Regions from separate parts of the Nocardiopsis sp. NPDC006938 genome, predicted to be linked through region 3. Evidence: predicted binding sites of a transcription regulator. Region 3 holds the regulator's gene; each other region holds the start of a gene.

Region 1 (7,037 bases), on a different contig from region 3:
ATGCCCTCGAGGCGCTGGCGCATCTCCTCGCTGACCGCACCCTGCGACTTCTGCTCGGAGACGTGCTCCTGGGCGGCCTGGGAGAGCAGGTCACGCATCCGGTCGGAGACTCCGGCCTGACCTCCTCCGTTGAGGAAGTTGTGATTGGTCTGTTCCACCGAGGTGCTCCTTATGGTTCTGGCGCTCCCGCCCGCTGTCGCCGCACGGTGGTCGCGCGGACGGGTTCCCGATGGTCCCCGGGTGGGCGTGGCCCCGCACGATGTGCGTCCCAATGTGACGGAAACGTGACTGTGCGTGCGTGTGGGGGGCGCGGTTCGAGCGCCGACCGAACCGCTGGGCGGATCGAACGGACACGGCCTTCCGGGTGAACCCATGAGAAGGGAAAGGAATCTGCGGCGCCAGTTTAACGACATCGCCCCGCTCGACCCCAGGGGTCGGCGAAAGATATGGGTGTGGAAGATAACGATATGGTCCGTGAGCCCCGTGCCGATGTGATCCGGCCCGCATCGGGCTCGGGGTGGAGTCGGAGGCCTTCCGGAGCCCCTACGCCGCCTCGGTTTCGCGGCACAGCAGGTAGAACGGTTTCTCTCCGATTCGGGTGAGCGCCACCGTCACGGATTCCGGCCCGGAGGCACGCAGGTCGCGCCGGAGTTTCTCGGTGTCCACCGCCGAACCGCGTTTCTTGATCGTTACCGTTCCGGCCTTGTGCGCACGGACCGAGGAACGCAGCCGTTTCAAGGAGAACGGCGCGAACTCCAGTACCTCCAGGACCCGCCACAGAGGTGAGCGCTCGGCACGGTCCGAGGTGAAGTAGGCGATCCGCTCGTCCAGCAGGGCGCCGTCCACCCGAGCCGCCGCCTCCGCCACCAGGTGCGAGCGGACCACCGCCGGGTCGGGGTCGTACAGGTAGCGCCGGGCCGGGGCGACCGGCGCCGGGCCCAGGCCGGGCACCTCGTCCAGGTGCGCCGACGCGCCCTCGCTGGCCAGCAGGCCCTCCCGCTCGTGCAGGACGGTCGCGCGCCGCCGGGGGGCGCCGTGGCCCGCGCCCGGGCCGCTGCCGGAGCCCTGGCCCGCTTCCGGTTCCGGGGCCTGGTCGAAGCCCAGGCCACCGAACCACAGCGCGGTCTCCTTCAGTTCGCCGTCGACCGAGATCCACTCGGCCGAGGCGGCGGGGGAGAGGACCTCGTGCGGGATGCCCGGCGCGGCCTTGAGACAGGCGGCCTCCGCGCCCTCGGCCAGCCGGGTGGCCACGTCCCATGGCGGCGAGTAGGCGGACGGGTCGAACACCCGGCCGCGCCCGCCGCGCCGGGCGGGGTCGCAGAACAGCAGGGGGTGGTCGCCGGGGGCCACCGCGTTCACGTCGCCCTCGCGGACCCGCGCGTACTCCGCGAGCCCCAGCGCCTCGATGTTGGCGCGGGCCACCGCCACCGTCAGGGGGTCGGCGTCCACGCCCTCGACCGGCACACCGCGCGCGGCCAGGGCGAGCAGGTCCGCGCCGATCCCGCAGCACAGGTCGCCCGCGAACGCGCCCCGGGCCACCGCGTCGGGCAGGTGGCGGGCGGTGCGCTCCGCGCGGTACTCGGCCACCGTGCGCCGGGTGGACTGCTCCAGCCCGTTCGGGGTGAAGAACATGCGTGCGGCGTTCTCCCCGAACTTGGCCCGGCCGCGCCCGCGCAGGCTCACCTGGGTCATCACCGCATTGACCAGCTCGGACACCGGGATGTCGGGGGCCAGTGCGGTGACCCTGGGGTCGGCCCGCAGCCGGGAGGCGGCTGCCAGGGGGTCGCGGGCCACGGTCTCGGGGTCCGCCTCGCGCAGGATCTCCCGGCCCTCGTGGGTGAGCAGCGCCGAGAACGCCGGAACGCGCATGGAACCTCCTGCTGTGGGCACGACGGTGGGTGGGTCGGCCCCTCGGTCCGGTGTCCCACCACATTTCCATTCTGGCACTCTCGGGGGTAGAGTGCTAAACGCGACGAGGCCGGTCTGGCACCCGCGACGACAGGCCGCCGCGGTCGCCCCTTTTACGTGGTTGGTCCGTGCCCACGCGCGGGCCGACATCAGTGACACCGAGACTTTGAAGGGGGAGGTCACACCGTGTCGACCGCCACCAAGACCGTGCTGAAGCCGCTTGAGGACCGCGTCGTGGTCAAGACCCTGGAGGCCGAGCAGACCACCGCGTCTGGCCTGGTCATCCCGGACACCGCCAAGGAGAAGCCCCAGGAGGGCGAGATCCTGGCCGTGGGTCCCGGTCGCCTCGACGACAACGGCAAGCGCGTCGCCCTCGACGTGAACGTCGGCGACGTCGTCCTCTACAGCAAGTACGGCGGCACCGAGGTCAAGTACGACGGCCAGGAGTACCTGGTTCTCTCCGCCCGCGACCTCCTCGCGGTCGTCGAGAAGTAGCTCTCGGCTCAGAGCCTTCGACATCCCGCACCGGTCGGCCTCGCGGCCGGGCGGTGCGGGATGTTCTCTTTCGACCCGAACCGCTAGAGGAAGTACTGACACATGCCGAAGATCCTGGAGTTCGAGGACGACGCCCGCCGCGCCCTCGAACGGGGCGTTGACCGCCTCGCCAACGCCGTCAAGGTGACGCTCGGCCCGCGCGGCCGCAACGTCGTCATCGACAAGAAGTTCGGCGCCCCCACCATCACGAACGACGGCGTGACCGTCGCCCGTGAGATCGAGCTGGACGAGCCCTACGAGAACCTGGGCGCGCAGCTGGTCAAGGAGGTCGCCACCAAGACCAACGACGCCGCGGGTGACGGCACCACCACCGCCACCGTGCTGGCGCAGGCGCTGGTCCGCGAGGGCCTGCGCAGCGTCGCCGCCGGCGCCTCCCCGATGTCCCTCAAGAAGGGCATCGACGCCGCGGCCGCCCGGGTCTCCGAGATCCTGCTCGACCGCGCCGTGCCGATCAAGGAGCGCGCCGACATCGCCTACGTGGCGACCAACTCGGCGCAGGACGCCCAGATCGGCGACCTCATCGCCGAGGCCTTCGACAAGGTCGGCAAGGACGGCGTCATCACGGTGGAGGAGTCCCCGACCTTCGGTCTGGAGCTCGACTTCACCGAGGGCCTCCAGTTCGACAAGGGTTACATCTCGCCCTACTTCGTCACCGACGGCGACCGTCAGGAGGCCGTCCTGGAGGACGCGCAGATCCTGATCAGCCAGGGCAAGATCGGCAACCTCAACGAGCTGCTGCCGCTCCTCGAGCAGGTCGTGCAGAGCAAGAAGCCGCTGCTGATCATCGCCGAGGACGTCGAGGGCGACGCCCTGGGCGCCCTGGTGCTCAACCGTATGCGCGGCACCCTCAACGTCGCCGCGGTCAAGGCGCCCGGCTTCGGCGAGCGCCGCAAGGCCATGCTCCAGGACATCGCCGTCCTCACCGGCGGCCAGGTCATCTCCGAGGAGGTCGGCCTGACCCTGGAGAACGCGGACCTGTCCGTGCTGGGTTCGGCCCGCCGCATCACCATCACCAAGGACACCACCACCGTCGTCGACGGTGGCGGCCAGCAGTCCGAGGTGGAGGACCGCGTTCGCCAGATCCGCAAGGAGATCGAGGCGAGCGACTCCGACTGGGACCGCGAGAAGCTCCAGGAGCGCCTGGCCAAGCTCGCGGGCGGCGTGTCGGTGCTGAGCGTCGGCGCGGCCACCGAGGTGGAGCTCAAGGAGAAGAAGCACCGCCTCGAGGACGCCATCTCGGCGACCCGCGCGGCCATCGAGGAGGGCATCGTCGCCGGTGGCGGCGCCTCCCTGGTGCACGCCTCCACCGCCCTGGACGACCTCGGCCTGACCGGCGACGAGGCCACGGGCGCGGCGATCGTGCGCCGCGCGCTGGTCGAGCCCGCCCGGTGGATCGCGGAGAACGCGGGCGCCGAGGGCTACGTGGTCACCCACCGCGTCTCCGAGATGGAGGTCGGCCACGGCTACAACGCCGCGACCGGCACCTACGGCGACCTGACCGCCGAGGGCATCCTCGACCCGGTCAAGGTCTCCCGCTCGGCCGTCCAGAACGCCGCCTCCATCGCGGGCATGCTGCTGACCACCGAGGTGCTGGTGGCGGACAAGCCCGAGGAGGACGAGGACGACGGTCACGGCCACGCCCACTAGGACGGTGGCCGGTGTCCGGTAGGACCCGGTTCGGGGGTGGGGCGATCCGTCGCTCCACCCCCGCCCTTTACCACGGGAGAGCCGATTCACACCCGTAACTTCGTACCGTTTTCGGGCTATTTTCCCAGAATGTGACCATTCTGTAGTTGCTGATTGGAGTGGTTGAGTCCCCAACTGCGGGCATCATTCCTAACGTGACGGATGCAGGCGCCCGGTTGGGCGTTACCGCGCAGCGGCCAGGTACGCCCGGAGGGCGCGAGGAGGCGGACCCCGCTCCACGTGACGCGGGGTTGAACCGTCTGGGATCACTCGCCGTCCAGGGCGACGACCGAGCCCTGGACTCCTTGTTGCGCGAGGTCAGACCCATGGTGGTGCGGTACTGCCGTACCCGGTTGGCCCGGGTCTCGGGGCTCGCGCACTACTCGGACGACGTGGCCCAGGAAGTGTGCATCGCCCTGCTCACGGCCATCCCCCGCTACCAGGACCGGGGGCGGCCCTTCGCCTCCTTCGTGTTCGGCATCGCGGCGCACAAGGTCGCCGACACGCTGCGGGTGGCCGGGCGGGTGGAGACGGTGCCGACCGACGCCGTCCCCGAACAGCCCGACGACGGCCCCGGGCCGGAGGAGTCGGCGGTGCGCGTCTCGGAGGCCCAGCGGGCGCGGGCGCTCCTCGACGAACTGCCCGAACACCAGCGCACGCTACTGGTGATGCGGGTGATCACAGGACTTTCAGCAGACGAGACGGGACATCTCCTTGGCATGTCGGCAGGTGCGGTACGGGTTGCCCAGCACCGAGCTATTGCTCGGCTTCGGAAGATGGCCCTGGCGAACCGCGTCCTCCCCTGAACACCGCCGTGCCGCCCGCCCCGGTCGGCGCCGCTGCCCGGAACGGCCCAGGCCGCGCGGGTACTGCCTCTACCCCCGTTGAGGGCGCCGGGGTCGTTCCCGACACCGTGCGGAACGGCCCCCGCAGCGGTCAGCCGTCGCTCTTGAGGGTCTTCATGGTCAGGTGGGACTCCACTCTCAGTACGGCTGGATGCCCCATCAGCCTGCTGGTGAGGAAGGCCTCGTAGGCGACGTGGTCGGCGACCCTCACACGGAGGAAGTAGTCGGGGCGGCCGTACATCCGGCGGAACTCCACGATCTCCTCGTAGGCCGCGACGGTCTCCTCGAACTCCTGGACGGTCGCACTGTCCTGGGCGTAGATCTCCACGTCGAGGAGCACCTCCAGCCCCCGGCCCAGCCGCTCGGAGTCCACCACGGCCCGGTACCCCGTGATGACCCCCGACTCCTCCAGCCGCTTGACCCGGCGCAGGCAGGGAGGCGGGGTCAGCCCCACCCGACGCGCCAACTCGACGTTGGACAACCGGCCGTCCTGGCGCAGTTGGAACAGGATTTCACGATCGACCTCGTCGAGTATATGTTCGTTGCTCATTCAGCCATTCTAGGACTCAATGAGGAAACCATATAAGGCGCGATCTTTCCTAGAATGTCCTCGTGCCTAGGAAATCCGACCTGCGGTCGGCCTTCGTCGACTCCGCGCCGGTGGGCCTGGGGCTCGTCCCGCTCGGTCTGGCGTTCGGAGTGCTCGTGGTCCAAGCGGGCCTGGACTGGTGGTGGGCCGGGCTGTCGGCCGCGCTCGTCTACGCGGGATCGTTCGAGTTCCTGCTGATCGGTATGGTCACCGCCGCCGCCCCGCTGACCGCGATCGCCGCGGCCGCGTTCATGGTCAACTTCCGCCACGTCTTCTACGCCCTGTCGTTCCCCCTGGACCGGATCAGGGGGCGCGCGGGCAGGGCCTACGCCACCTTCGCGCTCACCGACGAGGCCTACGCCCTGACCGCTTCCGAGCGCTCCCGCGCCTGGTCCGGTCGGCGCGTCCTCTACTCACAGCTGTTCATGCACCTGTACTGGGCCGGGAGCGCGACCGTCGGAGCCCTGCTCGGCGGCCTCATTCCCGAGGGCGTCCAAGGGTTGGACTTCGCCCTCACCGCCCTGTTCACCGTGCTGGCCCTGGACGCGCTGCGCGACCTCAGGGGCGAGGTGTCCACCCCGGTGCTCGCGTTCGCGAGTGCCCTGGTCGCGTGGGTCCTCTTCCCCGACCAGATGCTCCTCGTCGCCTTCTCCCTGTTCACGGCCGGTCTGCTCGCTCACCGGCTCGTACGCCGAAGGAAGCCCGCTCATGTCTGACACCCACTACGCCGTGGCCGCCGTCCTGGTCACGGCGGTCATCACCTGGACTCTGCGGGCGGCGCCCTTCGCCGCCCTGGCACCGCTGCGCGCCAGTGAGACCATGGGCCACCTCAGCGCCCGCATGCCCGCCGGGGTCATGGTGATTCTGGTCGTGTACTGCCTGAGCGACCTGCCCCTGCCGCAACCGCAGTCCCTGGTGCCGCTGGCCGCCCTGGCCGTCACGGTCGGCCTGCACCTGTGGCGCCGCGACGCCCTGCTGAGCATTCTGGGCGGCACGGCCGTCCACGTGGTGCTGGCCAGCACCCTCGTGCCCCAGTGACTCCGTCACCGCCCCCGTGCCCTCCGGTCCGACCAGCGAACCCGGCCCGTGGCGGTGGCCGATTCGTGACCGAGGTGACCGGGCGAACATCCCATTCCACCGGGGCGGCACCCGACGACAACCTAGGATGAGACGACACGCGGGGGCGATCCGCGCAGGTGCCGGGAACAGCGGAGGTTGTGTCATGAGCCAGGATCACAGCGACTACGGGAACAAGCTCCTCCCGCCGGGGCTGACCTACGACGACGTCCTGCTGGTACCGGCCTACTCGGACCTCCAGCCCGGCGAGGTCGACACCGCCACGAAACTCTCCCGCAACATCACCCTCAGCATTCCGCTGCTGTCCGCCGCCATGGACACCGTCACCGAGGCCCGCATGGCCGTCGCGATGGCCCGCCAGGGCGGCGCGGGCGTCC
Region 2 (7,037 bases), on a different contig from region 3:
GTACATGGCGGCGGCCGACTGCGACCCGAGCAAGGCATCGAACGCGGGCGGCTACCCCAACGGCCTGCTCCCGCAGGAGGCGCTCTGCTCGCTCTACGACGACAAGTTCCTGCGCGCCGACGCGGCCGTCGAGTTCCTCCAGCTGAACGTGGAGTACGTCGAGGAGTTCGGCGAGAACATCTGCATCACCAGCGCCTACCGCGACCTGCCCAACCAGCACCGCGTGTACGCCGAGCAGCCGCCCGGCTTCGCGGCGATCCCGGGCACCAGTAACCACGGTCTGGGCGAGGCGATCGACCTCGGGTGCGGCATCCAGAACTTCCGTTCCGAGCGGTGGAACTGGATGGAGACCAACGGCGCCAAGTACAACTGGATTCACCCGGCCTGGGCCAAGTCGAGCCCCTTCGAGCCCTGGCACTGGGAGTACAAGGGTTAGGGCTTGTTTGGCCGGTACGACGCACGACCCGGAGGGCGGTCCCGTGGGGGCCGCCCTCCCGCGTGTCCGGGGGCTGGTCGGGGCCCGCCGGGGCGTCCCGGAACCCTAGGCGACGGTCTCCGGGGTGACCTCACTGGTGCAGTGGGGGCACTTGCTGGCCTTCTTGCTGATCTCCGTGACGCAGTGCGGGCACTCGCGGGTGGTGGCCTCCTCCGCCTTGATGAACTTCTCCATCAGCTTGCCCATGGGCAGCACCACGAGGAAGTAGAGCACCGCTGCGGTGATCAGGAACGACACCAGGGCGTCGACGAACGCCCCGTACAGGAACCGACTGCCGTTGATCTCGAAGTAGAGGTCCCCGAAGGTGGGGACGCCGCCGAAGATCCCCAGGAGCGGGGTGATGAACCCTTCGGTCAGGGCCGAGATGAGCCCGGCGAAGACGGAGCCGATGACGACCGCGACCGCCAGCTGCACCAGGTTTCCCTGGAGCAGGAACTTCTTGAAGCCTTCCATGGAACTGCCCTACGTGTTCGTGAGTGGTGAACGCGCCGAACGGCGCCCGGACAGCTTTCACCACCCCTGGTCATCGGTCAACCGCGAATGGTGACAGACAGGCGCGAGGAGGGCGCGTGCCCGGCCAGGGCCCGGGCCTCCTCCCTGGTCGCGGCGATGACGACCAGTGCGCCGCCCTCCCCGCCGCCGCCCTCCTCGTCGGGAACGGCCAGGACCGGGCGGTCGCCGACCACCTCGACGGCGGGCCCGGACCGGGCGGTCGGCCCGCCGAACGGATCGGCCCCGGCGGCTCCGGCGGCGGCCAGGACGTCCACCCGTCTGCCGGGGGAGAGCAGTCCCACCATCCCGGGGTCGGCCACACGCACCGGCACCGCGACCATGTCGGCGCCGTAGGGGAGCGCCGGGGGGTCGCTCAGGCGCGCGTCGGTGAGCACCTCGCCCCGGCGTACCGGGGCGTTCAGCGACATCCCGGCGGCCCGGTCGCCGGGGGACAGGGCCCCGTCGGGCGCGGCGCGCCCGGCCAGCGCCAGGGGGACGAGGTCGTCCTCGGACAGCGGCGCGCTTGCGTCGAGGTCCCGGGCCGCGGCCAGGACCCGGGTGACGGGCTCGGGAGGGGGCCGCAGCACCAGGACGGCGCAGAGCACGGCCAGGGCGGTCAGCAGCGAGGCGACGAGGCGCCGGTGGCGGTCGAGCAGGCGGAGCGGGCCGCTCCGGTGCCGGTACGGGGGCGGGGAGGGGGTCATGCCTCCAACGCTAGGCGGGCCGGGGGCGGTCCGAGGGGTTGTCCACAGGGGGGATTGCGGCGCGTTCACGCTCCGGTGCGGGTGGCTCCCCCGCGCGGTCAGCGGGCCGTGCCGACACGCGTCGGAGCCTCGGCCCCCGGGCCGCCGCCGCGCTCACAGGGCTCGAAGCCCCCCAGGAAGGACGAAAGCGCCGCCGAGGGGTCTCGGCGGCGCTGCCACGGTCAACGGTGGGTGGCTCAGCTGCTGGCGGCGGCGGTGCTGCCGCTGGTGCTCTTGCCGCTCGACGAGTCGCCGCCGGTGCCGGCACCCGCGGTCGAGGCGGCGGGGGCGGCCGCGCCGGAGTCGGAGGAGGCCTTGGCGGGCTCGGCGGCCTTGTCGCTCTTGGCCTCGGTGCCGCCGTCGGCGGAGTTGGAGCCGGTCAGGGCGGAGCTGTTCGTGGTGGACTTGCCGCTGTCGGTGCGGTAGAAGCCCGAACCCTTGAAGACGATGCCGACCGCGGAGTACACCTTGCGCAGGCGTCCCTCGCACTCGGGGCAGACCGTCAGCGAGTCGTCGCTGAAGCTCTGCACGACCTCCATCTGGGCGTCACACGCGGTGCACGCGTACTGGTACGTAGGCACTGTTCCGGGTCCTCCTTGCTGGCACTCACACCCGTCGACTGCTAAATAGTACGCGTTCGCCGACCGCCGCCGCGACAGCCCCTCGCCGTCCGTGTCCCGGGCGCCCCCGCGTGAGCGGGGCGGCTCCGGGCCGGTGGGGAGGGGACGCGCGTACCGGGGGCCCGTCCGGGACACGACCGCCAGCCATAACGCCGCGCCCGGGTGCCTTAATCCCCGTGCGGGCCGGGTCACCCCGGGTGGTCGCCGGTCCAGACGGCCGATTCAGGATCGAACACCCGCAGCCCGCCGCCGGGGGTCACCACCGCGTCCACCGGGCGGTCGTGCGCCTCCGAGGGCAGCAGGTCCACGAACTCCTCGTCGTGCACCACGGCGATCGCCGGAGTGCGCGGACCCCGGAGCGGCAGCGCGCGGTCGTAGCAGCCCGCGCCGCGCCCCATCCGCGTCCCGCGCCGGTCCACGGCCACGGCCGGGCACACCACCGCTTCGGCGCGGTCCAGCGCCCCGACCCCGTACCGCCGACCGGTCGGCTCCAGCAGTCCGTGCCCGGCGGGGGCGAGACCGGCCGGGCCGTCGTAGTCCGCCCAGTCCAGCGACCCGTCGGGAAGGAAGACCGGGAGGAGCACCCGCGTGCCCCGCCCGCGCAGGGCGTCCACCAGCTCCCGGGTGCCGGGCTCGCCTCCCACGGAGTAGTAGCAGGCGACGGTCCCGGCCGCGGCCAGCCGCGGCAGCCCCAGGAGGGCGTCGCGGATCGCCGAACCCGCGCGGTCGCGCTCACGCTGGCTCCGCTCCCGCCGCTCGGCGAGCAGACGGGTGCGCAGCGCGCGCTTGGCGGTGCGTTCGGGGTCGTTCGTGGCAGCCATGGGGTCCAGTGTGGCACCCGGAGCCGGGTTCCCCGAGGGGGTGAACACCCGGTTGCGGTTTCCACGCGTTCGCCCGAAACAGCGGGGACTTCTCGGCCACGGGGCGGTATCAGGCCACGTAACCGGGGTTGTCTGTCCTAAAGTGCCGTTCATGAGCGCCGACACCGATCAGAAGCGACCCCGTACCGACGCCGCCGTGACCAAGGCGGTCGTACCGGCGGCCGGGCTGGGCACCCGCTTCCTTCCCGCCACCAAGGCCACCCCCAAGGAGATGCTGCCGATCGTGGACAAGCCCGCGATCCAGTACGTCGTGGAGGAGGCCGTCGAAGCCGGGCTCAGCGACGTGCTCATGATCACCGGGCGCAGCAAACGCTCCATCGAGGACCACTTCGACCGCGCCTACGAGCTGGAGGAGGCGCTCGCGGCCAAGGGCGAGGACGACAAGCTCAGGTCGGTCCGCGAGTCCAGCGACCTCGCCCAGGTGCACTACGTCCGCCAGGGCGAGCCCCGGGGGCTGGGACACGCCGTGCTGTGCGCGGAGGCCCACGTCGGCGACAACCCCTTCGCGGTGCTCCTCGGCGACGACCTCATCGAGTCCGCCGACCTGCTCCGCCGCATGATCGAGGTGCGCCAGGCCAGGGGCGGCAGCGTCGTCGCGCTCATGGAGGTGGAGCCCGAGCAGGTCTCGCTCTACGGCTGCGCGGCGGTGGAGACCACCGACGAAGACGACGTCGTCACCGTCACCGACCTGGTCGAGAAGCCCTCCCCGGACCAGGCGCCCAGCCGGTGGGCGATCATCGGCCGCTACGTGTGCGACCCGGCGGTCTTCCCGGTCCTGCACGACACCCCTCCCGGCCGGGGCGGGGAGATCCAGCTGACCGACGCCCTCAAGGACCTGGCGCGTATCCCGGCCGAGCGGGGCGGCGGCGTGCACGGTGTGCTGCTGCGCGGCAACCGCTACGACACCGGGAACAAGGCCGAGTACATCCGCACCGTGGTCGAGTTCGCCTGCGGGCGCCCGGACCTCGCGGACGAGCTCCTGCCCTGGCTGAGGGAGTTCCTGGACCGCCAGGAGCGGCTCCGGGGCTGATCGTTGCGGGGCGGGCCCGCACCCGTCCCGTCGCGGGGTCCGGCGTCCGGGGGCGGAGGTGGCCACAATGGGTCCGGTGCCCCTCGGCGACGGGGCGGCACCTCCAGCGCGTCCGCGACCCGGAAGGACCTCATGAAGAGCGTCGAACAGCACATCTCCGACCTCCTGGGCCTGGTCGCCGTGCCCGAACCGACCGAGCTCGACCTGCTGCGGGCCCACGGGACGGTGCTCGCCGAGCCGGTCGTCTCCCCGGTGTCCCTGCCGGGCTTCGACAACTCGTCGATGGACGGCTACGCGGTACACGCCGCCGACCTGGCCGACGCCTCGGCCGCGCACCCGGTCCGGCTCCCCGTGGTGGCCGACATCCCGGCGGGCGACGCGAGCCCAACGGCGATCCGGCCCGGGCTGTGCGCCCGGATCATGACCGGGGCCCCCATGCCCGAGGGCGCCGACGCCGTGGTCCCGGTGGAGTGGACCGACGGCGGCACCGTGGAGGTGTCCGTCGACCGCCCCGCGCGACCGGGCTCCTTCGTGCGGCGCCGGGGCGAGGACGTCCACGAGGGCGCGACCGTACTGGGGGCGGGGGTCCGGGTCGGCGCGGGGGAGATGGGGGTGCTGGCCGCGGTCGGGCGCCGCTCGGTTCCGGTGCGGCCCCGGCCGCGCGTGGTGGTGCTCTCCACGGGCGAGGAGCTGGTGGAGCCCGGACGCCCTCTCGGGCCCGGGCAGATCTACGAGTCCAACAGTCACATGCTGGCCGCCGCCGCCAGGGACGAGGGCTGCGAGGTCTACCGCCACGGCTTCGTCGGCGACGACCCGGCCGCCGTCTGGGACACGCTGGAGGGCCTCCTGGTGCGCGCCGACGTCGTGGTGACCACCGGCGGAGTGAGCATGGGGGCCTACGACGTGGTCAAGGAGGTGCTCTCCACGAAGGGAACCGTGGAGTTCACCCAGGTGGCGATGCAGCCGGGCAAGCCCCAGGGGTTCGGCACCATCGGCCCGGACGCCACCCCGATCCTCACGCTGCCCGGCAACCCGGTGAGCGCCTTCGTCTCGTTCCACCTGTTCGTCCGGCCCGTGCTGCGCAGGCTGCGCGGCCTGCCCCCGACTCCGCTGCCGAGCGTGCGGGCACGGTTGGCCACCGAGGTGGATTCGCCCGAGGGACGGCGCTCCTACCTGCGTGCCGTACTGTCCGAGCCCACCGCCCAGGACCCGGTGCCGACCGTCGCCCCGGCGGTGCGGCAGGGTTCGCACCAGCTGTCCGCGCTGGCCGACGCCAACGCGCTCCTCGTGGTGCCGGAGGAGGCCGTCGCGCTGGCCGCCGGAGACCTGGCGGAGGTCCTCGTCCTGCCCCGGTACTGAGGTCGGCGGGCCCGGTCCGCAGGGCGGGGGTCCGGCCGGGAAGGCGGTACGTCCGCCTTCCTCTGGTTCGCCGGGCGCGTGCCAGGGGCGGGCGTCCGGGCCGGTGCGGGCGACCACGGACCACACTCGACGGACGCGGTCCGTGTGTCCTCGCGGGGGAGTACGGTCATCGTGGGACTCGGCACCCCGTGTCCCCGCGGTCGACCGATCCGGGCGGCAGCGTGCCCGCACGAGACGATGAGTGGCTCCACAGCGATGACCGACACCCCACGGCCGGAGGCGCACCCCTCAGGCCTCACGCACCTCGACGAGTCCGGTTCCGCGCGCATGGTGGACGTCTCCGCCAAGGATGTCAGCGCCCGTTCCGCCACGGCCACCGGGCGCGTCCTGCTCAGTCCGGAGACCGTCGCCGCCCTGCGTGACGGCGCCGTGCCCAAGGGCGACGCCCTCGCGGTCGCGCGGATCGCGGGCATCCAGGGCGCCAAGCGCACCCCCGACCTCGTCCCGCTGTGCCACCCCATCGCCGTGCACGGCGTGGACGTGGACCTCACGGTGGTGGACGACGGGGTGAACGTCAGCGCCACGGTGCGCACCGCCGACCGCACCGGGGTCGAGATGGAGGCGCTCACCTGTGTGATGACCGCCGCGCTCGGTCTGGTCGACATGGTGAAGGCGATCGACCCCGAGGCCGAGGTGACCCGGGTACGGGTCGAGGAGAAGACCGGCGGCAAGAAGGGGCACTGGAGGCGCGGTGAGTGATCCCGTGCGCCGGGTCGCGGTGGTGACGGCGTCCAACCGGGCCGCCAGCGGCGTGTATCCGGACCGTTCCGGGCCGGTGATCGCGGAGCGGCTGCGGTCCATGGGCTGCGCGGTCGTGGGGCCCTGGGTGGTACCGGACGGCTCCGCGGTCGCCGAGGCGATCGAGCGCGCGCTCGACGAGGGCGTGGACGCCGTGCTGACCACCGGGGGCACCGGCCTCACCCCGCAGGACCTCACTCCCGAGGTGACGCGCCCGCTCCTGACCCTGGAGATCCCCGGGATCGCCGAGGCCTTGCGCGCTGCGGGGCGGGACCGGGGCGTGCCCGCCGCCGTGCTCTCGCGGGGGCTGGCGGGTGTCGCCGAACGTTCCGGTCACCGCGCGATCGTGGTGAACCTGCCCGGGTCCAGGGGGGGAGTCCGCGACGGGATGGACGTGCTGGAGCCGGTTCTGGGCCACGCGATCGACCAGCTGTGTGGCGGGGACCACCCTTCGTCCGAATGACACCGGACAATGACCGGAATCACATCGGGGGCATTCCGGGGCGAGGCAATTCCTTGACCCGGTGCCGGTTTTCGGTGCTGGAGTGAATGGAGTTTGGAAACGGCCGATTCTCGTGCGGTGGGGGTGACGCCCGCCACCTCACGCCCACGGAGTGG
Region 3 (7,037 bases):
TTTTCTGGAGGGTCACAGAGATACCGGGCTTCTTGCTCAGTGACAGAGAACCCGGACTTGTGAGCAGAGAACTACCTGTTGAGTGCGAAGAACCCCCTGGAGATCCCTGTGTCCTTACAGCATCTTCACCTTCTGATGGTCTATTCTCTCCCCATGACACATAACGAATACCTCCAGATGATCGAAGAGCAGGGGTACATCTATCTCTTCATTGAAACGACGAAGCGGGACTTCAACCAAAGCGAGCCTGATCCCCATGTGATCGTGGTCGTCTATCGCGAACCCAACGTTCATCTGACGTCGGAAAACTCATGGCGTGACAGTGGTCTCACTGACCTAGAAGCTGTGAAGAGCTTGATGGAGAGGTTCCCTGAGGGAGACTTTGAGAACGCGGAAGAGCAGGCTCCGTAAGGCCGATAGGATGCCCGAAACCAATCACGGGGAGGCACTACATGGTGCGTAAGCAAGTCGTCACATTCGTGGATGACTTAGACGGCTCTGAGGCAGAGGGCACGGTTCAGTTCACTCTGGACACCAACGCCTATGAGATCGACCTTTCACAGGCCAACCAGACCAAGCTGAGAGAGGCCCTGAGCCCCTTCCTGGAGGCCGGTAGGAGGAAGCAGTCTCAGCCCCTCTCCCGAGCCAAGGCAGCCAACCCCCGGTCTACTCAGTCTCGCCAGGAGCTTCAGCACATCCGGGCATGGGCCAAGGAGAACGGCTACCCGGTCAACGAGCGTGGACGTATCCCCAACGGCATCCTGGAGGCGTACCAGTCCGGTACCCCCTCCCCCACGGCTGGTGCCCAGGGCAAGGCCCTGAAGCTCCTGTCCACTGGCTCTATGTCCTCTGAGGGTCCGGCCAAGGCCACGATGCTCTCTGACTCGGAGTTCACCAGGTGGGCTCAGCGCGTCCTGGAGGAGGAGTCTGAGCTTCCCCAGGACGACATCAGCGCTGTGGACTTCACTCGGCTTCGGACTGACCTGAAGGCCAAGGCATAGGAGGTCGAGAGATGCCCACACACGATTACAAGACTCTCAGCAGCACCCAGCTGGGTCAGTTGGCGCTGGACAACGCCTATGCGGGGAAGACGGAGCTGGCTCAGGTTCTCGCCACCCTGGCTCAGACCAAGGAAGCAGAGTTCACTAGGAGAGTGCTCCAGACCGAACTCAAGGCCCTAGTTGACGAGAAGTAGTCCTGCAAGGCCCTGAGAGCCGCGTAGCACCACTGGGAGGCCCTTCCTGGAGGAGTTCCCATGGAAGGGCCTTTCCGTGCCCCTGGAGACGTCCTGGGGGCATCCCCCGAAGTCTCTACCAATCCTCCTGGGAAAGGTGCATCCTTGTTCCCTCATCGGACTCGGCAAGAGACGGACCCCTCGTGAGCAAGAGCCAACATGGGCAGGACTTCCATTTCCCACCCATCACAAACGGTGTCGATTACCTCTACAGCGTCATCGATCTATTGCTCAGCCATGAGGCTAAGCACAACCCCAGGAATCTGAAGTACGTCATCCTGCATCTTCATGGTGCTGTTGAGGTGATCCTCAAACACCGTCTTTGGCAAGAGGGTTGGCAACACGTAGTTGAGGACCCTGATGAGACCAGCTATGAAGATTTTCAAGCTGGCAGATTCCGAAGCATCTCCTTGAAAGTAGCCATCAAGGTTCTGAAGCGGGACTTCGGAGTGAAAATCACCAAAGGGGAGAAGACTGGGATCGACCTTCTCAGCAACCGAAGGAACGCCTTACAGCACTGGGGTGACACCAACTCAACAGCAGCCCTGGAAGCGCTATCGGTGAAGGTCTTGGACTTCCTGATCCGGTTCCTTGAAGAGGAGTTTGAAACTCTTCACGCCGATCTTGACGAGATCCGGGAAGGCACTAGCAAAATCAAGAGGTTCGTTGAGCAGAGGCTGAGCCGAATCAGGCCTGAGCTGATGAAGACAGACTTTGCTATTCCCCAGTGCCCGAACTGCACACAGTTGGCACTACCTCTGGACCCCAACGAACTCCGATGCCGGTACTGCTCTCGGGAGTGGAGCCAGTCACAAGACCTCTTTGATGAGTTCGTGGACATCGTTCTAGAGGCTTCCCCAAGAGACATCTCCCGTGGGGCTGATGATCCAACGGAAACTTGCCCTCACTGCGCCGAAGAGATGCTTGTGCGAAACGTTTCCCTCTTTGGGGAGAAGCATCCCGAAGCGGCTTGCTTTGGATGCGGCGACTACATTCGCAACTTGGAACAGTGCTCCCAGTGCTTCGGCTTGTACATCCCTGATGAGCACGAAGTAATCTGCCAGGATTGCTTCGATTACCTCATTAACAATGATTGACCATTGTGTTGAATTTACCCTGAACTCCCCCGAAGCAAGCCTGAATCTCCCCTGAATAACCCTCGAACATCCCTTGAATCTCCCCCGAAGATCCTCGGAATTCAAGGGGGTTGAAACCCGTGATGACGTGCTCATAGCGTGGTTCTAAGTGGCAAACACAGAGAAGAGCCCTCTCCCCGGGGAAGTTAATTTGGGAGAGGGCTCTTCGGCTACGGGGGATTAGGGTCCGGGGTTTTGCTCTCACAGATCAAGCTTGGAGAACGTGATCATGGTGTGGTCTGCCCTGACCACTACGGCTCCTCTGGAGCAACGGAAGAGCGTCCCCCTCTCGGAGAGGTTCAGGAGGCCGATCGCTGAGGCATGGAGCTTCTTCGGGCCTTCGGGGAACTCCACACCTTCCAGCCCGAGGAAGTTCAGAGCCTCCCCCAGCTTCGCTGGCACCGTGGCCTCATACCGAACCCTGGTGTGACTCACCTGATGACCTTCTCTTCCAGAGCCGAGAGGCTGAGCACGTTCTCCAGGCGCTTAGCAAGCTCCTGCTCCTGGCCTACGGGAACGGCAAGTTCGTACTCCCAGTTGTCGTCAGTGCGGTAGGGCTCCCAGCACCACCACCAGCACCACTCACCGGCATCGGTCCTCATGAGCCTGATCGGCTGCTCTTGGGTTTCCTTCCTCACCAGGATCACCATGTTCGGCTGAGGCAGTGGTTTGAGCCCAAGCTTGTCCAGCTCCAGGCAGAGTGCTTTCGCTGCTTCCCTCGTTGTCGTCATGTCTGCTTCCCCCCACTGGTACCGAAAGCCCCATATGAGCTGCCCGAAAGCCCCGGGCTGAGTTCTGATCTTCCGAGACAAGGCGTGGAGAACCTAGGGTTATTGGAGAGGTGCGAAAATCTGACAGAAGCGGTAGCGGCTGCTGAGATTCTGCTTCAGAAAGGTGGAAAAATGGCAAAGAGGCAGGTCAAGCCACATGCCAAGGAGTGGGGAACCGAGTTCAGGCGATTCCGTTCTGGGTCAGGTAAGACCCAAGTGTCCCTTTCGGTGGTCCTGAACTGCTCTGATTCACTGATCTCGGGATTCGAGAAGGGAACCTACTGGCCAAGCCGTGACATGGCTGTCCAGTTGGATGAGCTGGTAGGAGCTGGTGGGGAGCTTGCGTCTCTCTGGGAACGGCTGAGCAACCGCAAGGCTTACCCCGAGTGGCTTGGTGAGCGGGTCAAGGCTGAGCCCCGGGCTGTGCTCATCCGAGAGTTTGAGACCGTAGTCATCCCTGGCCTCTTCCAGACAGAGCCCTACGCTCACACCCTCATCAAGGCCAACAATCCTCTTGAGACTGATGGGAAAATCCAGGAAACCGTTGAAGGCCGCATGAGTCGGCAACTGCTGTGGAAGTCTGACCAGGCTCCACGAATGGTGCTGATCCTCAATGAGGCTGCATTGACCGCACGTATCGGGGGACCAGAGATCATGGCTAACCAGCTAGATCGGCTGGTGGAAGCGGTGGAGACCAACGTTCGGCTGCACATCATCCCCCCGGAGTGTGAACAGCCTCCCTCAACCTCCTCCTTCTCGCTGCTGACCTTCGCTGACAGGCCGGACACGCTGTACGTGGAGGATGCGATCTCGGGTTCGATGGTGACTGATCCGAAGGTGGTAAGGAGGTTCGATAGGCTCTTTGGAGACCTACAAGGTGCGGCTCTGTCGGTAGAGAAGTCGCTCAAGCGGCTGTATGAGATCCGAAGGGGGTCCCAAGATGGGGCTTAACGATGGTTGGAAGAAATCCAGCTACTCGCATGGCAACGGTGGAAACTGCGTTGAGGCCAAGGCCACTGGTGAGGGGGCTGCTGTCCGAGACACCCAGAACCGCCACCTGGGGCACCTGGAAGCCTCACAGAGCGAGTGGAGCGCCTTCCTCGGGGTTGTCAGGGCCAAGTAGCGCTAGACCCCTCAGAAGCCCTCTCAGAGCCCCCTGACCCCCACTTGGGCAGGGGGCTTCGCAATGTCGTACCGGCAAGGTATATTCAGAGCGTTCAACCCCCTGCTGGAGGTCATCGGCACAGGTCACAGGGCCACTGAGTTACTGTCCTGCCAAAATCTGTCCGACATACCGGGCCACCGCACGGACGGCGCCCATGGTCCCTGGGTAGTCCATACGGGTGGGTCCCACCACTCCGATCTTGGCCAGCGACTGGTTTCCCACACCGTAGTCGGCCGACACGATGGAAGTGGACCGAAGACCCTCGTGGAAGTTCTCCGCGCCGATGCGCACCGTGAGCATGGAGGGGTCCTTGGCCTCGCCGAGCAGTCGGATGAGGACCATGTTCTCCTCCAACGCCTCCAGCACCTCGCGCAGGCTGGCCGCGAAGTCGACGGCCGCGAGGTTGGCGGTGCCCGCCAGGACGATCTTCTCCTCGTGACGTTCCACGAGGCTCTCCAGCAGGACGGTGAGGACCGCGACCGCGACCGGCCGGTCCTCCGGCGCGACCTGGGCGGGCAGGTCCTCCACCGCGTCCGGCACGTCGCCGAGGTGCTTGCCCGCGATGGCGCGGTTGAGCATGGCGCGCAGGTCGTCGACCACGTGTTCGCTGACCGAGCCCAGCACGTCGATGACACGCTGTTCGACCCGGCCGGTGTTGGTGATGACGACCATCATGATGCGCTGGCCGCCGAGCGGCACCAGCTCCACGTGCTGGACCGACGAGCGGGTCAGCGACGGGTACTGGACGATCGCCACCTGACGGGTGAGCTGCGCGAGCAGCCGGACCGTGCGGGCGACGATCTCGTCGAGATCCACGGCGCCGCCGAGGAAGGACTCGATGGCCCTGCGCTCGGCCGCCGAGAGGGGCTTGACGGAGGAGAGCCGGTCGACGAAGAGCCGGTAGCCCTTGTCGGTGGGCACCCGTCCCGCACTGGTGTGGGGTTGGGTGATGTAGCCGTCCTCCTCCAGCGCGACCATGTCGTTGCGGATGGTCGCCGGGGAGACACCGAGGGGGTGGCGGTCCGCCAGCGCCCGCGAACCCACGGGTTCGTTGGTGTTGACGAAGTCCTCGACGACCGCACGCAGGACCGCGAGCTTGCGCTCATCCAGCAACTCGCCACCTCCTGGCACTCCAAGGTTCTCAGTGCTAATTCTATGCCCGGGCGCAAACCCTCCCGGCTACCCGCTCGCAGCAACACCGTGACGGGGGGCGCTTCTTCCCTGCGGGACCGGCGACGTGCGCCACCGCCCACGGGTGTCGCGGGCCCCGCACCAGTAGACTGCACCACCGTGGTTACCAAGGGAACCGGCCGTTACGGCCGCGACGTTCTGGCGGGAGACTGGCGGCGACCGAAGAAGGGTGCGGTGCGCGAGATACCCCTCACCCGTGACCTGGTCGTGGAGGACGCCGACGAGACCTTCTGCGGGGCCGTGGTGTCCTGGGACAAGGTCGCGGTGACCCTGGAGGACCGGGGCGGGCGCCGCAGGGTGTTCGAGCTGGGCCCGGCCGCCTTCCTGGTGGACGGCGAGCCGGTGACGCTGGTGCGCCCGGCGGCGGCGCCGCGGGGTCCGTTGCGCAGCGCCTCGGGCTCGATCGCGGTGACCGGCGCGCGGGCCCGCACGGCCCGGGAGAGCCGGATCTACGTGGAGGGCGCCCACGACGCCGAGCTGGTGGAGAAGGTGTGGGGGCACGACCTTCGGGTGGAGGGCGTGGCCGTGGAGTTCCTGGAGGGGGTCGACGACCTCCCCGCCGTGGTGGCGGAGTTCGCCCCGGGGCCGGGACGGCGGCTGGGGGTGCTGGTGGACCACCTGGTGCCGGGGTCCAAGGAGAGCCGGATCGCCGAGCGCGTGCGGGGCGCGGACGTCCTCGTCGTCGGCCACCCCTACGTGGACGTGTGGCAGGCGGTGCGCCCGGGCTCGGTGGGGATCGGAGCCTGGCCCGAGGTCCCGAAGGGGCTGCCCTGGAAGGAGGGCGTCGTGGACGCCCTGGGGTGGCGGATGGAGACGGGGGAGGCCTGGCGCCGCATCCTGGGATCGGTCCGCGGCTACGGGGACCTCGAACCGTCGCTGCTGGGCCGGGTGGAGGAGCTCATCGACTTCGTCACGGGACCGCACGCCCCGGAACACTAGGATTGTCGCGAGCGCGTGGTCTGATGGGGTCTCGGGGCCGGCGTCCCGGTCCCGTCCGTCCGGTCAGCACCGCGCCCAGCGCACCCAACAGCGGAGTCGAGGGAGAGCATGAGCGAGACCCCGTCCAGTCATCCGTCGCCGGATGACCCCCAGGGCCGGCCGCAGTCGCCCCCGAACCCGTCGGAGCGCAGCGGCGGGCGAGCCGAACGGGACGGGTCCGACGCCGACCGGCAGGTCCAGGAGCACGCCCAGGCCCCCCAGAGCGGGCCGCACCCCGGCTGGGGAGCGCCCTCCCACCAACAGCGGGCCCAGGCGTACGACCAGGCCCACGGCGGCCCCCGGGCCCCGCAGGTCAGCGGTGAGCAGCGGGGCTGGGGACAGCCGCACCAGGGTCGGACTCCGGGGCCGCAGACCGGGGCGCAGCCCGCCTGGAACCAGCCGACCGGCGGCCAGCGGCCAGCGGCGTACGGTCAGTCCGGGGCCCAGACCGGATGGGGGCACACCGCCGGGCAGCGGCAGGAATGGGCCACGCACACCGGCGCCTCACCCCAGGCACCCCAGCCGCCCCAGGCGCCGCAACCGCCGCAGTTCCCACAGGCCCC

What was found. Region 3 encodes HrcA, which represses chaperone genes, less so after heat shock. Its sites were predicted from a motif close to TTGGCACTCTCNNNNNGAGAGTGCCAA; they were not measured.
Region 1: a site for HrcA is predicted at 1,941-1,967, ahead of groES (co-chaperone GroES). Genes of this name have one in related genera too.
Region 2: a site for HrcA is predicted at 2,331-2,357, ahead of ACFYL4_RS07415 (FmdB family zinc ribbon protein). Genes of this name have one in related genera too.

Annotation. Positions count from the first base shown of each region.
Region 1 is NZ_JBIAGA010000019.1:53,868-60,904, reverse strand. Features, by position in the region: gene ACFYL4_RS23675 (hypothetical protein) at 1-158, opposite strand, end outside; gene ACFYL4_RS23670 (SAM-dependent methyltransferase) at 544-1,869, opposite strand; gene groES (co-chaperone GroES) at 2,095-2,403, shown strand; gene groL (chaperonin GroEL) at 2,506-4,110, shown strand; gene ACFYL4_RS23655 (sigma-70 family RNA polymerase sigma factor) at 4,401-4,955, shown strand; gene ACFYL4_RS23650 (Lrp/AsnC family transcriptional regulator) at 5,086-5,544, opposite strand; gene ACFYL4_RS23645 (AzlC family ABC transporter permease) at 5,607-6,299, shown strand; gene ACFYL4_RS23640 (AzlD domain-containing protein) at 6,292-6,621, shown strand; gene guaB (IMP dehydrogenase) at 6,806-7,037, shown strand, end outside.
Region 2 is NZ_JBIAGA010000003.1:427,464-434,500, forward strand. Features, by position in the region: gene ACFYL4_RS07400 (D-alanyl-D-alanine carboxypeptidase family protein) at 1-436, shown strand, start outside; gene ACFYL4_RS07405 (MscL family protein) at 542-949, opposite strand; gene ACFYL4_RS07410 (Flp pilus assembly protein CpaB) at 1,027-1,692, opposite strand; gene ACFYL4_RS07415 (FmdB family zinc ribbon protein) at 1,929-2,312, opposite strand; gene ACFYL4_RS07420 (5-formyltetrahydrofolate cyclo-ligase) at 2,540-3,172, opposite strand; gene galU (UTP--glucose-1-phosphate uridylyltransferase GalU) at 3,324-4,262, shown strand; gene glp (gephyrin-like molybdotransferase Glp) at 4,395-5,621, shown strand; gene moaC (cyclic pyranopterin monophosphate synthase MoaC) at 5,877-6,380, shown strand; gene ACFYL4_RS07440 (MogA/MoaB family molybdenum cofactor biosynthesis protein) at 6,373-6,882, shown strand.
Region 3 is NZ_JBIAGA010000001.1:309,575-316,611, forward strand. Features, by position in the region: gene ACFYL4_RS01415 (hypothetical protein) at 154-411, shown strand; gene ACFYL4_RS01420 (Lsr2 family protein) at 453-1,001, shown strand; gene ACFYL4_RS01425 (hypothetical protein) at 1,013-1,195, shown strand; gene ACFYL4_RS01430 (hypothetical protein) at 1,378-2,331, shown strand; gene ACFYL4_RS01435 (hypothetical protein) at 2,572-2,805, opposite strand; gene ACFYL4_RS01440 (hypothetical protein) at 2,802-3,101, opposite strand; gene ACFYL4_RS01445 (helix-turn-helix domain-containing protein) at 3,273-4,091, shown strand; gene ACFYL4_RS01450 (DUF397 domain-containing protein) at 4,081-4,263, shown strand; gene hrcA (heat-inducible transcriptional repressor HrcA) at 4,405-5,418, opposite strand; gene ACFYL4_RS01460 (DUF3097 domain-containing protein) at 5,596-6,435, shown strand.